Regions from separate parts of the Geodermatophilus sp. URMC 61 genome, predicted to be linked through region 1. Evidence: riboswitches for the same ligand, from Rfam matches in the RefSeq annotation. Region 1 holds a riboswitch; each other region holds the start of a gene.

Region 1 (4,643 bases):
GTCAGGCCGGAGGTCACCTGTCGTAGCAGGTCGACGTGGGGCAGTGACCCCCCGACGTCTCCTGCCGCATGCTCGCCTCTCCCTCGCCCTGGACCCTTCCCATGGCCGGGGCGGGTCAGCATAGTGGTGCCCGACTCGGGCCGATTCTCGCAGAGGTCCCGGGCGTCCCGCTCGCACGACCACGCACTTCACGCCTGGGGGGATCGATGGGTCGTCGATCCACCGAGGTCGCGCGGGTCGGGCTGGTGGTGCCCCTGCAGGGTCCCGCGGGCCTCTTCGGCCCCTCCTGCGAGGCGGTCGCGGCGACGACGGCGCGGAACATCAACGACGCCGGCGTCCTCGGCCGGCAGCTGGTCGTCGAGGTCATCGACGGCGGCGCACCGCCGGAGCAGGTGGGAGCCGCCGTCGGCCGGCTGATCGACGCGGGGCGGATCGACGCGACCGGCTGGCACATCTCGGCGGTCCGGCACGCCGTGGCGCCCGTGACCGCGGGGAGGATCCCCTACGTCTACACCTCCCTGTACGAGGGCGGGGAGTCCCGGCCGGGCGTCTTCTGTTCCGGGGAGACGCCCGTCTGCGTCACCTCCTGACCGGGGCGCTGCGACCGGGCGCGGGCGGACGCCGGTCCGCCCGCGCCCCGGGGCCATGACCCGGACACCCGCCGGACGGCCGGGGACCGTCCGTCTGGTCACCGCCGGTGCGCTGGCCGACCTCGCGGTCGGGACGCTCTTCGCCTGGAGCCTCGTGGCGCCCCTGGTGGTGGCCGACGTCGGGGCGCCACGAGGCAGTGGCCCGGCGGTGTTCGCGCTGGCCCTCGCCGTGTTCACCGTGGTCCTGCTCGGGGTGGGCCGCCTGCTGGCGCGGGTGGGGCCGCGCCGGCTGCTGGCCGCAGCCTCCCTCGCCGCCGGGGCGGGGCTCGGCCTGACCGCCGCGGGGGAGCAGCCCGGGACGCCGTGGCTGGGGATCGGGCTGCTGTTCGGCGCGGCCAACGGGCTGGCCTACGGCGTCGCGGTCGCCCTCGCCGCCCGGGTCCCCGCTCCGCGCCGGGGCACGGCCAGCGGCCTGGTGGTCGGCGCCTACGCGGCCGGGCCGGTGCTGCTCGGCCTGTCGTCCCCGCACGTCCTGCCGGCGGTCGGCTGGCGGACCTGCCTGGCCGTCCTGGCCGTGCTCGTCGCCGGGCTGGTGGGCCTCGCCGCCGCCCTCGCCCCGGGCGGTGCGGGGGACGAGCAGCGCCGCGACCGCGTCGAGGAGCCGGTGTCGAGGACGACGGTGGGAGCTCTGTGGGTCCTCTTCGCCGGAGGCGCGGCGCCCGGTCTGGTGGTCTTCGCCGCCGCCGCGCCGCTGGCCGCCGCCCGGGGCCTGGGGCCGGGAGCGGCGGGAGCGGCCGTCTCCCTGCTGGCCGCCGGCAACCTGGCCGGCCGGCTGGGTGCCGGGTGGTGGTCGGACCGCGTCGGACGCCTGCCCGCCCTGGCGGCCGCGCTCGCGGCCACCGCCGTCGCGCTCGCCGGGCTGGCCGTGGCGACCGCGCCCGCCGTCGTCCTGACCGGCCTGCTCGTCGTCGGACTGGCCTACGGCGCGGTCTCCGCGCTGGTCCCGGCGGCGACGGCGGACCGGGTCGGGGCCCGCGCGTTCCCGGCGGTCTACGGCCGGGTGTTCACCGCGTGGGGGTGTGCCGGTCTGCTCGCACCCCTCCTCGGCGGGAGGCTCGCCGACGTCGACGGCCCGCAGGTCGGACTGCTGCTGCTCGCCGTCCCGCTGGCCCTCGCGGGGGCCGCGCTGTGCGTGCTGGCGCGACGGTGACCCCTACACCCTCCGCCGTCGATCCGACAGGTGCGCGACGCGCGTCACCTCACAAAGCGAGGGCAGCGGATTGTCACAGTTCGATGACGCCGTTACGGTCGATGGGTCCGGCTCGGTCGTTGCGTCCCCGCAGGGGGCCCGAGCGGACGCCGCCGAGTCGCCCTCCGGGGCGAGCCGGGGACCCACCGCAGTACTGGGGTGAATCCCGCTCCTGGACGCACGTCCGGGGGCGGGAAGGGCTGCTTCCCGCCCGAACCCGTCAGCTAACCCGGTAGGCGGCTCACGGAAGAAACGGAGAGCCGCCGGATGGCGTGCCGCTGCCCCGCTGTGCCATCCCGTCGGCTCCGGTCCTGGGGGCGCTCGCGCACCTGACCGCCCCGGCCGTCCGCTGCGGACGCCGCCGGCGCAGGCCCACCGGACCCCTCGAGCACCTCCGCTCGACCGGCACCCCGCCGCTTCCCTCCGGTGCGCCCGCCCCGGCGCTCGCCGCACGGCCGCAGTCCCCGCCGTCCGCACGCCTCCGCAGATCCCGCGCGCCCGCGCGCGCCGCTGCGCCCGCACCCCGGAGAACCCACCCATGGACACCCGCACCACGACCGCCGGCCGGCTCGGCCGCGCCCGCCGCCGTCCACCCGCCGCCGTCCGCCGCCCCGCCCTGTACCTGGGGGTGGCCACCGCCGGCGCCGTCCTGGTCGGCGCCGTCGTCGGCCCCGAGCCGGCCGCGCAGGCCGAGGCCGCCCCGTCGGAGACCGTGAGCGTCGCCCGGGAGCTCGGGCTGACCGCCCGGTCCGGCCCCGTCGACGTGACCACCGAGCTGCAGCCGCTGCAGGACCTCGCCGCCAGCCGCAGCACCCGCGAGGCCGCCGAGACCGCCGCCCAGCAGGCCCAGGCCGCTGCCGACCAGGCGGTGCTCGACCGGCAGAAGGCCGAGGCCGAGGCCGCCGCGAAGGCGCAGGCCGAGGCGGAGGCCGCGGCGAAGGCGGCCGCCGAGGCCGCGGTGGCGGCGGCCGCCGCCCCTGTGCAGGCCGGCGCGGCCGCTCCCGCGGCGGCCGCGCCGCGGGCCTCGGCCGCCGCGGCCGGTAGGGTCGCGCGGATCACCAACACCGCCGGCCCCATCGCCGGGGTGGTGCAGGCCGCGGCGAACCGGGTGGTCAGCGAGGTGCCCGGCGCCGGCTCGATCACCCTGGGCGGCACCCGGCCGAGCGCCGCCGACCCGGGCGGCCACCCGTCGGGCCTGGCGCTGGACTACATGGTCGGTTCCAACGCGGCGCTCGGGGACGCGATCGTCGCGTACCACATCGCGCACTGGGACGAGCTCGGCGTCGACTACGTCATCTGGCAGCAGCGGATGCTCTCCTCGCCGAACGGCTCCTGGAAGGCGATGGCGGACCGTGGCGGGGCGACGGCGAACCACATGGACCACCCGCACGTGAACTACCGGGGCTGACCCGCGGTTGCCCGCCGCGCCGGTGGGGCAGGACGGCACGATGGGGAACAGCCCGTCCCGTCCCGTCCCGCCGACCCTCGTCGACGCCAACCGCCTCTGGGTGGACTCGCGCGTCCGTGCGCTGGTCCAGCGCCGCGTCGAGGCGCCGGTCCTGCTGCGGCTGGGCGGGCCGGTGCCGGGCGGCCGGGTCCTGGAGCTGGGCACCGGGCGGCGGGGCACGGGGCTGCGCCTGGCGCTGGAGGTCTTCGGCGCCGCACACGCCGACGGTGTCGAGCGGTTCGACGACAGCGTCGCGGCGTGCCGGGCGGCGGTCCGCGACCTCGGCGGGCGGGTCGACGTCCGGCGCGGCGACGCGACGGCGCTGACCGCGCAGGACGGGGCCTACGACGCGGTCTTCGGCTACCACGTCCTGCACCACGCCGACGCCTGGCGGGACGTCGTCCGGGAGGCGGCGCGGGTGCTGCGGCCCGGTGGGCGCCTCTACTCCTGCGAGATGACCGCGCGCTTCATCGACAGCCGCCCGCTGCGAGCCGTCTCCCGCCACCCCGCCGACGGCGACCGCCCCACCCCGGACGGCCTCGCCGCCGCCTGCCGGGCAGCGGGGCTGACCGTGACCGCGCAGGACACCCGGCTCGCCGGCTGCTGGACCGCGCTGGTCGCGACCCGACCCTGAGCCGGCCCCACGGCGGGCGTCAGAAGAGGGGGGCGACCGTCCGCGCGGCGTCGTGCTCGGCGATGAAGGCGCGGACGACCGGGTAGATCTCGGCCTCCCAGCGCGAGCCGGCGAAGACGCCGTAGTGGCCCACGCCCTGCTGCAGGTGGTGGCGTCGCCGCTCGGGCGGGAGCCCGGTGCACAACGCGTGCGCCGCCTCGGTCTGCCCGGGTGAACACATGTCGTCCTGGGCGCCTTCGACGGTGAGCAGCGCGGTCTCCCGGATGAGCGAGGGGTCCACGCGCCGGCCCCGCCAGGTCAGGACGCCGCGGGGCAGGTCGTGCTCCATGAAGACGTGCTGCAGGGTCTCCAGGTAGAACTCCGCGGTCACGTCCATCACCGCGCCGTACTCGTCGTAGAAGGCGCGGGTGGCGGCCGCGGTCACCTCGTCACCGGCGACCATGGCCCGGTACATCCCCAGGTGGGCGTCGAGGTGCCGCCGCGGGTTCATCGCCATGAAGGCCGCGAGCTGGGCGACGCCCGGGTAGACCCGCCGTCCGGCGCCCGGGTACCGGGCCGGGACGGTCGTGGTCAGCAGCCGCTCGTACCGGGACAGCGGGACGCGACCGGCACCGGCGTTGACCCGGTTGGGGTTGACCCGGGTGTCGATCGGGCCGGCGATCAGCGTGAGGCTGCGCGGCTGGGCGGGGTCGCCGTCGGCGGCCAGCAGGGCCACGGCGGCGA
Region 2 (4,643 bases), 1.3 Mb from region 1:
GTGAGATTCGCATCCCTGTACCCATCTGGACGCGCGTGCGCCAGCTGACCGAACTCGGTGGAGGTGGCGAGTGATGGCTCTGCACACGTTCGACCCGGATCCCGAAACCGTCGAAGCGGTACGGGCGCACCTGTCCGAGCTGGTCGGGCGGGCGGAGTTCTCCGCGCGCCGGCTGGCGAGAGCCAATCCGCTGGCGCTGGCCCTGGCGGCGCCGCACGAGATCTACTACCTGGGGCTTGACGAGCTCGCCGAGGGCAGGCCGGTCACGACGGCACGGCCGGTCGCGCAGGGCTTCCTCGTCCTCGACGGCGACGAGCCGGTCGCCAGCGCGGAGGTCGGTGGCGAGGGCTCCGGCTTCATGGTCACCGAGGGTCAGTTCGTGGAGGCCACAGCGCGGGCCATCGAGCGCGCCGAGCGCCGAGACGACATCGGGGACGCCGAGGTGCGGCTGCTGCGGATCCCCGCGGTGTACTTCATGGCACTGTGGCTGCACGACCCCGACGGGCGCGATGACCTCGTGATCCCGATGGAGCCGGCGCCGGCACCGCTGGAGGCCGGTCGCACCTACAGGTCCGAGGAGCTGATCGAGCCCCTCGCGGAGATGGCGCGTCAACGGCTGGACGGTGGCGAAGAACTCGGCGGCTGACCCTCGTCCCGAGCCCGAACCGAGCCAGACGCCGAGCTGCAGGCCTGCGTCCCGGAGTCGGGTGCGGGCCTGCTCGCCCGACGACCTCAACCTCAGCCGAACCCAATTCGCAAAGGATCAGCCGAGCTCGCACAGAATGCCGATGTCCTAAGACATCACACCCGTGGGGCGGGTGGGGCTCGAACCCACGACCCAGGGATTATGAGTCCCATGCTCTGACCGGCTGAGCTACCGCCCCGGAGGTGTCCAGACTGCCAGACGCGGTGACGATCTCAGGACGCGGTGCTGATGGCGTCGATCGCCGTCCGGGCCTGTTCCCGCAGCGCGTCCGAGATCGGTGCCGACCCGGCCACCTCGGCGGCCGCGTCCTGCCCCTCCTCGCTGGTCACGTAGGTCATGAAGTCCGCGACCAGGTCGGCGGTCGGCTGGTCCTCGTAGGCCATGCAGCCCAGGTGGTAGCTGACCAGCACGATGGGGTAGCTGCCGGACGCGGCCGTCGTCCGCTCCAGCTCCAGGGCGAAGTCGTACGGACCGCGGCCGGGCAGCGGCGCGGACCCTTCCACGACGGCGGCCGCGGCCTCCGGCGTGGGCGCGACGAACTCGCTCCCGACGCCGATCCGGGCCACGCCCAGGTCGCCGGCCTGGGAGAGGTCGGCGTAACCGACGGTCCCCTCGCCGCCGGCCACGGCGGCCACCACCCCGGAGTTGCCCTGGGCCGACTCGCCGCCCTCCACGGGCCATTCGCCGTCCGGCTCGAACGGCCAGGCCTCGGGCGCGGCGGCGGCCAGGTACTCCGTGAAGTTCTCGGTCGTCCCCGACTCGTCGGAACGGTTGACGGGGGTGATCGGCAGGCCCGGCAGCGCGACGCCGGGGTTGTCCGCGGCGATCGCGGGGTCGTCCCAGCGGGCGATCTGCCGGGCGAAGACCCCGGCCAGGACCGTGGGGGAGAGGTGCAGCTCCGCCACCCCCGGGAGGTTGTGCACCACCGCGATCGGCGAGATGTAGTTCGGCAGCTCGAACACCTCGCCGCCGCAACGCTCCCGTGCCGCGACGAGCTCCTCCTCGTCCAGCGGCGCGTCGGAGCCGGCGAAGTCGATGCCGCCGGCGACGAACTGCTCGCGGCCACCGCCGGAGCCGACCGGGTCGTAGTCCACGGTGACGCCCGGCTGCACGGCCGAGTACCCGGCGGTCCACCCCTGCATCGCCGCCTGCTGGCTGCTCGCCCCGGCGCCCACGAGTGCGCCGCTGAGGTCACCGGCGGCCACCGCGCCCTGGCCGCGCTCGTTCGGGGGCACGTACTGCGACAGCGCCACCGCCACACCGGCCACCGCGGCGACCCCGACGGCTGCGGCGACCTTCCTCCGGGCCGACACCCGCGTCCTCCCGCCATCCGGCCCCGCGCGCTCCGCGCCGGGCGTCCGGACACGACCCTAGGCGTCGCTCCCGGCCCCCACCGATCGGCACCCGGGGCGCCGTTACACGGGTTCCGTCTCCGCCGCCGAGGCCTGTGGACGACGCCCGGGCAGCGTCCACAGCCCCCCGATCGGAGTAGTGCGTGGCCGACATCACAGCAGACACGGGGTGTGAGAGCAGGTTCGGGCGGCAAACCGCGGAACTCCGGCGTTTCTGCTGGTCACCTCGCGCGTCACGACGGCACCACCGGTCACTGCACGGCGGTCGCGTGCTGACACCGCGTAGTGGAGGCGGTGCCCTGGCGGCAAGGCGGCGCGTCGGCTCCGTTACCCGATCGTGACCCGAGGCTCCGATCCGTGTAGGTTCCCCGACGGCCTTGCCGGGCTCAGCTCCTCGGGAACCGAGGGCCTCGGCACGGCTCCGCCGAACCGCCGACGTCCCGATCCGGGGCCGAGGTGGACCGGGGACCCACCGAACTCCTGGGGTGAGTCCTGCCTGCGCAGGGGGTGCGCAGGCAGGTAGGGCGCCGTCCGGCCCGAACCCGTCAGCTAACTCGGTAGGCGGTCGCGAGGATGGGAGAACTGTCGCCTTGGCGACCCTGCACCGCCTGAACACCGTGGTCCGCTGCGCCACGTCACCCCGCAGCCGCACGCGCGCGCCGCGCCGCGCCGTCGTCGTCGCCGCCGCGGTGGCCGGGCTCCTGGCCGGCACCCCCGTCGTCGCCGGCGCCGCGCCCGCACCCGCCGCCTCGGAGCAGGCGTCCCTCGAGGAGCAGGTCAAGGCCATCGAGGAGCAGGTCAAGGCGGCCGAGGAGCAGCTGCAGCGGATGACCGTCGAGGCGGAGGCCGCCGCCGACGCCGCGCTCGTCGCCCGCGCCCAGTTGGCCCAGGGCCAGGCCGAGGCCGAGCGGACCGCCGCCGAGCTCGCCGTCGCCCAGGCCGACGTCGTGGCGGCGAAGGAGGACATCGCCGCGCTCGGCCGCGAGGCCTACATGGGCGCCGAGGAGCGCTACGGCGACCTCGAGCTCATCCTCGACGCGCAGAGCCCGACCGAGCTGCTGCAGCAGGCCGCGACCATGGAGCAGCTCGGCGACCACCGCGCCGAGCGGCTGCAGGAGTTCCTCACCGTCCAGGCGCGGGTCGAGGAGGCGGACCGCGCTGCCCGCGCCGCCGTCGCGCAGCTCGGCGAGCTCGCCCGCAAGGCCGACGAGGCCGAGCGGGCCGCCAACGAGCACCTCGCTCGCGCCCAGGCCGACTACGACGCCCGTGCGGCGGAGAAGGCCCGTCTCGACGGGGAGCTGCGCCTGGCCGGAGAGCGGCTGCTCGCCTCGCAGGGCGCCGCCGACCCGGTCGCCGCGTGGAGCGCCCGCCAGTCACTGGCCAGCTCCGCCGACGTCTCCGGCATGCCGACCGCCGGCCGGATGACCTCCTGCTACGGCCCGCGGTGGGGGACCATGCACCAGGGCATCGACATCGCCGCCCCCATCGGCACCCCGATCTACGTGCCCGAGGACGGCGTCGTCCTGCAGGCCGGCGCGGCCAGCGGCTTCGGTCAGGCCGTGTACGTGCAGCACGGTGACGGGCAGATCACCCTCTACGGGCACGTGAACCAGTTCTACGTCGGCGCCGGCCAGGTCGTGAAGGCCGGGGACCACATCGCCGACGTGGGCAACAAGGGCCAGTCCACCGGGCCGCACCTGCACTTCGAGGTGCACCAGGGCGGGCTCTACGCCAGCCGGGTCAACCCGATGCCGTGGCTCCAGGCGCACGGCATCGCGCGGGGCGGCGCCTGCTGAAGAAGGACCCCGTCCTCCCCATCCCTCGCACGCTCGGGGCGGGACCCGAGAGGGGGCCGGGCGGGACGTTGGAGCGGGGCCTCACCGACGCGGCCGCCGGGGGAGTGCTCCTCCGGCGGCCGCGTCCGGTCTACCGCCGTCCGCGCAGCCGGCCGAGCAGGCCGCCCACACCGCCGAGGGTCTGCGCCGCCAGCGCCAGGATCGGGCCGCCCGGGATGCCCGGCGCCGACTGCACGATCGGCGCCAGGGCCAGCAGGCCGCCCAGCTCGTGCACGCGCAGCCGTCGCCGGGCCAGTGCCGCCACCGGGTTGACCCGGCCCGAGGCGGCCTCCAGGAGCAGGTCCGCCGGGGCCTCCACTGCGGTGCCGCGGACGTCGCCCGCGGGGGTCCGGCGCACCGTCCACCCGGAGTCGTCGGCGGCGAAGGCCCAGCCACCCTCCGGCGTCGCCAGCGTCGCGCCGCCGCTGACCCCCTCGCGGGCCGCCAGGGCGCCGGTCACGTCGGCCAGCGCGGCCAGGCCGGACTGCAGGACCGCGGGCGGGGGAGGGGGCGCGCCGCAGGGCACCAGGTCCAGGCCGTGCACCGCGAGCTCGTAGGCCTGCCCGAGGACGACGCTGAGCAGCGGCAGCCGGCCGACGACGGCGACCGCCGGTGCGGTGTCGAGCTCCACCGGCTCCTCGGCGAGGTACCGGGCGGTGGCGTCCCGGTTGCGTCGCAGCGCGGCCAGCACCTCCTCCCGGGAGGCGTCCCGGTGAGCGGCGGTCACCCGCGCGTTCGTGCCGTCGACGT
Region 3 (4,643 bases), 270 kb from region 1:
GCGGTGGCTGGCCTTCTCCGGCACCTCGGTGACCCTGGACGACGAGCAGCGCTACCTGGACTCGCACCTGTCGTATCAGCGCGCCTGCCTGCACGCCATCGACTACCTGACCACGTTCGGCTACACGCCCGAGCAGGCCTACATGATCCTCGGGGCCGCGCCGATCGAGGGCCGGCTGTCCGGGGTGGTCGACATCCCCAACTCCTGCTCCACCGTCTACATCCCGACGGCGATCTTCGACTTCGACGTCACTCCCTCGGCGTCGGGGCCGACCCGGATCGACCCCGGGATGGGCGTTCCCCATTCCACCTACTGACGGACCGCGGTGCCGGGGCGCCTCGTGGTGCCCCGGCACCGGGGTGGTCCTCCGGAAGTCGGCCCGACCATCCCCGCACCAACCGGCGCACGGGCGCGCCCGTCGCCGCGCTCCCCTTTCCGCACCGCACCCGAGGAGTTCCCGTGCCCGAGGTCATCTTCGAGATCAACCGCGACCTGAGCGTGCCGATGGCACAGCAGGCGGTACCCGGACACAACCGCTGGCACCCGGACATCCCGCCGGCCAACACGGTCCGCTTGGGCGCCACCTACCGGATCGAGTGCAAGGACTGGACGGACGACCAGGTCCGCAACAGCGACGACGCCGAAGACATCCGCACCATGAACCTCGACCCCTGTCACGTCCTCAGCGGCCCCTTCGCGATCGAGGGGCTGGAGCCGGGAGACATGCTGGTGGTCGACATCGTCGACATCGGGCCGTTCGACGTCCAGCCATGGGGCTACACCGGTATCTTCGCCAAGGAGAACGGGGGCGGCTTCCTCACCGACTACTCCCCGGGAGCGTCCAAGGCGATCTGGGACCTCGACGGCATCTGGACCACCAGCCGGCACGTCCCGGGTGTGCGCTTCATCGGCAACTCCCACCCCGGGTTGTTCGGCTGCGCTCCCTCCGCCGAGCTGCTCGCCGAGTGGAACCGCCGCGAGCAGGCCCTCATCGACCTGAATCCCGACCGGGTGACCGGGGACATCCCCGCACACGGCGGCGAGACACCCGGCGCGCCTCAGGTGCCGGCGCTGGCCCTCCCGCCGCAGCCGAAGGACGCGCTCCTCGGCCGGCTGAGCGGCTCGGACCTCGAACGGGCCGCCGCCGAGGCCTGCCGCACGATCCCGCCCCGGGAGCACGGGGGGAACGTGGACATCAAGGACCTGGGCGTCGGGAGTCGGGTCTACATGCCGGTCTTCGTACCCGGTGGGCTGTTCTCCATCGGAGACCTCCACTTTGCGCAGGGCGACGGGGAGATCACCTTCTGCGGCGCCATCGAGATGCCCGGCTTCATCGACCTGCACTTCGACGTCATCAAGGGCGGGATGGAGCGGTACAAGACAGACATGCCGTTCTTCAAGCCCGGCCGGGTCGGCCCGAACTACTCGGAGTACCTGACCTTCGAGGGCATCAGCGTGGAGGACGGCCGGAACTACTACATGAACGCCACGGTCGCCTACCGCCGAGCCTGCCTCAACGCCATCAACTACCTGATGCCGGCGATGGACTGGACCTTCGAGCAGGCGTACCTGTTCCTCGGGGCGGCGCCCATCGACGGCCGGATCGGCGGCGTGGTGGACATCCCCAACAGCGCGGTCTCGCTCAGCATCCCGTTGTCGATCTTCGACCGGAGTCTCCTGCCGGAGGGTGCCGGCGGAGGTCGCGAGCTGGTCGCGGACTGACCGATCCCGGTCCGGGGCGGCGGCCCCGCCCCGGACCCTCAGCACCGGCAGGAGACGCCCCCGTGCCCCTCTACGAGTTCCGCTGTCCGCAGTGCGGCCCGTTCGACCTGCGACGGGACATGCAGGACGTCGCTGACGCCGCCGTCTGTCCCTCCTGCGACCAACCGGCCCGGCGGGTCTACGCCGTCTCAGGCGGCAGGCCATGGAGAGGGCCGCTGCGCGACGCCGGGAAGGCCGACCGCGCGCGCGTCGAGCGGGCGCGCAGCGGTGAACCGGTGGTCACCGGCCCTCCGGCCGGGCGCCGGTTCCCCCGACGGAGCGGGCACCACCACTGAGAACGACCGAGGGACCGCCCGTGCGGACGGCCCCTCGGTCGTAGCGTCGGACGGGCGCGGCGCGCCCCGGCAGGCCGTCGGCCCCGTCCCGGGTCCCGCCCTGAGCCTGCGAGGGGTGGGGAGGACGGGGTCCTCTCTCAGTACCAGCCGGTGGACTGCGAGTGCGCCCAGGCGCCGCACGGGCTGCCGTAGCGGCTGTCGATGTAGATGAGGCCGGCGTCGATCTGGCGGTAGCCGTCCGACGTCTTGGCGATGCCGGTGCTGGCCCAGGTCGAGTTCAGGAACTGCGGGATGCCGTAGGCGGTGCTGCTGGGGTTCTGCGCGTCGGGGTTCCAGCCGCTCTCCTTGCCCCACAGGTTCTCCAGGCAGCTGAACTGCTGGGCGCTGCCGACCTTGCTCATCGCGTAGTCCTTGAAGGAGCCCCGCGGCGCGGCGGACGACGCGGCGGGGGCCGCAGCCGATGCGGCGGCCTTCTCGGCGGCCTCGCGCTCCGCGGCCTCACGGGCGGCGGCCTCGGCCGCGGCCTTCTCGGCGGCCTCGCGGGCGGCCTGCTCGGCGGCGGCCTTCTCGGCGGCCTGGCGGTCCAGCTCGGCCTGCTCCGCGGCGGCCTGCGCCTGCGCGGCCTGTACCTCGGCGGCCTGGCGCTCGCTGCGGGAGGCGGCGAGGTCCTGCAGCGGGGCCAGCTCGGTGGCGGCCGGGGCGGCGAGCGGCTGCTGGGCCGACTCCTCGGTGATGCCGAGCTGCTCGGCCACGCTCATCGAGGCCGGGACCGTCTCGGTCTCGGCCTCGGCGGCCGGCTGGGCCCCGATGACGGTGCTGACGACGACCGCGCCGGCGGCGGCGGTGGCCAGCAGGATCGCCGGACGGCGGCCGCGGGCGGGCAGCCGCAGGCGACGGCGGGTGGTCCGGTCGGTGGGGGCGTCGGTGGCCGGGACGGCCGGGAACTGCTTGGTGTCCATCAGGTGGGGGGCTCCGTGGCGAGAGGGCGCGCGGGCTCGGTCCTCCGTGCAGAGGACAGCCCGGGGCGGCGCGGTCTACGGGGGCGTCGGCGGATCGCGGAGTGCCGGCGGGCGCGGTCGAGTGCCGGGTCAGCAGGCCGGGGAGGAGGCGCGAGGTGCGCGCGGCCGGGTGAGCCGGCGAGCCGCGAGGGCCCGTGGGCGGGGCATGCGACGAGCTCCGTTCTTCCGTGAGCCGCCTACCGAGTTAGCTGACGGGTTCGGGCGGGAAGCAGCCCTACCGGCCCGCGTCTCGTGCTCGCGGGCGGGATTCACCCCAGTACTGCGGTGGGTCCCCGGCTCGCGTCCGCTGGCGGCGGACACGACTCGGCGGCGTCCGACCAGGCTCCCCGAACGGGGACGAGACGACCGACCGGACGTGAGCCACCGTAGGGGCCGTTACCGTCCCGTGACAATCGCGTCGATCACATCGGGAACGTGAGTCACGTCGCAGTCCGGTGCCCGCCTCCCTCCGAGGGAGGCGGGCGAGGGGAATACCGACCGACCGGATGCGTTGCACCGGCCGGTAGTTGCACTCTCAACCAATGGAGACCGACATGCAGTTCGGCGTCTTCTCGGTCAGCGACATCACGACCGATCCCACCACCGGCCGCACGCCCACCGAGGCCGAGCGGATCCAGGCGATCGTCACCATCGCGAAGAAGGCCGAAGAGGTCGGGCTCGACGTCTTCGCCCTGGGCGAGCACCACAACCCGCCGTTCTTCTCCTCCTCGCCGACCACCACGCTGGCCTACATCGCCGCGCAGACGTCGCGGCTGCAGCTGTCCACGGCGACCACGCTGATCACGACCAACGACCCGGTGAAGATCGCCGAGGACTACGCGATGCTGCAGCACCTGGCCGGCGGCCGGGTCGACCTGATGATGGGCCGCGGCAACACCGGCCCGGTCTACCCGTGGTTCGGGCAGGACATCCGCAACGGCCTGCCGCTCGCGGTGGAGAACTACGCGCTGCTGCGCCGGCTGTGGGACACCGACGTCGTCGACTGGTCCGGGCAGTTCCGCACGCCGCTGCAGGGCTTCACCTCGACCCCGCGGCCGCTGGACGGGGTGGCGCCGTTCGTGTGGCACGGCTCGATCCGCTCCCCGCAGATCGCCGAGCAGGCCGCCTACTACGGCGACGGCTTCTTCTCCAACCACATCTTCTGGCCGGCCGAGCACACCGCCCGGATGGTGGAGTTCTACCGCCGCCGCTTCGAGCACCACGGCCACGGCGCCGCCGACCAGGCGATCGTCGGCCTGGGCGGGCAGGTGTTCATGCGGAAGAACAGCCAGGACGCGATCGCCGAGTTCCGGCCGTACTTCGACAACGCGCCGGTCTACGGCCACGGCCCGTCGCTGGAGGACTTCTCCCGCGAGACGCCGCTGACCGTCGGCTCCCCGCAGCAGGTCATCGAGCGGACCCTGGGCTTCCGTGAGTACGTCGGGGACTACCAGCGGCAGCTGTTCCTCATCGACCACGCCGGCCTGCCGCTGAAGACCGTGCTCGAGCAGCTGGACGTGCTCGGCGAGGAGGTCGTGCCGGTGCTGCGCCGCGAGTTCGCCGCGCTCAAGCCCGCGCACGTGCCCGA

The links. A riboswitch is a leader RNA that binds a small molecule or an ion and turns the genes downstream of it on or off. The one in region 1 is predicted to bind cyclic di-AMP.
Region 2: it holds a riboswitch for cyclic di-AMP, as region 1 does, so the genes downstream of both, ACU610_RS02850 (peptidoglycan DD-metalloendopeptidase family protein) here and ACU610_RS08980 (hypothetical protein) in region 1, are expected to answer to the same signal.
Region 3: it holds a riboswitch for cyclic di-AMP, as region 1 does, so the genes downstream of both, ACU610_RS10240 (aggregation-promoting factor C-terminal-like domain-containing protein) here and ACU610_RS08980 (hypothetical protein) in region 1, are expected to answer to the same signal.

The regions. Positions count from the first base shown of each region.
Region 1 is NZ_JBRFHZ010000002.1:1,950,840-1,955,482, reverse strand. Features, by position in the region: gene ACU610_RS08995 (MarR family winged helix-turn-helix transcriptional regulator) at 1-17, opposite strand, end outside; gene ACU610_RS08990 (ABC transporter substrate-binding protein) at 207-590, shown strand; gene ACU610_RS08985 (MFS transporter) at 646-1,800, shown strand; cyclic di-AMP (ydaO/yuaA leader) riboswitch at 1,941-2,093, shown strand; gene ACU610_RS08980 (hypothetical protein) at 2,378-3,247, shown strand; gene ACU610_RS08975 (class I SAM-dependent methyltransferase) at 3,288-3,920, shown strand; gene phaZ (polyhydroxyalkanoate depolymerase) at 3,940-4,643, opposite strand, start outside.
Region 2 is NZ_JBRFHZ010000002.1:603,699-608,341, forward strand. Features, by position in the region: gene ACU610_RS02830 (papain-like cysteine protease family protein) at 1-74, shown strand, start outside; gene ACU610_RS02835 (hypothetical protein) at 74-646, shown strand; tRNA gene ACU610_RS02840 (tRNA-Ile) at 811-884, opposite strand; gene pstS (phosphate ABC transporter substrate-binding protein PstS) at 919-2,019, opposite strand; cyclic di-AMP (ydaO/yuaA leader) riboswitch at 2,471-2,637, shown strand; gene ACU610_RS02850 (peptidoglycan DD-metalloendopeptidase family protein) at 2,649-3,854, shown strand; gene ACU610_RS02855 (maleylpyruvate isomerase N-terminal domain-containing protein) at 3,985-4,643, opposite strand, start outside.
Region 3 is NZ_JBRFHZ010000002.1:2,218,632-2,223,274, forward strand. Features, by position in the region: gene fmdA (formamidase) at 1-316, shown strand, start outside; gene fmdA (formamidase) at 460-1,722, shown strand; gene ACU610_RS10235 (FmdB family zinc ribbon protein) at 1,785-2,057, shown strand; gene ACU610_RS10240 (aggregation-promoting factor C-terminal-like domain-containing protein) at 2,195-3,016, opposite strand; cyclic di-AMP (ydaO/yuaA leader) riboswitch at 3,235-3,395, opposite strand; gene ACU610_RS10245 (LLM class flavin-dependent oxidoreductase) at 3,598-4,643, shown strand, end outside.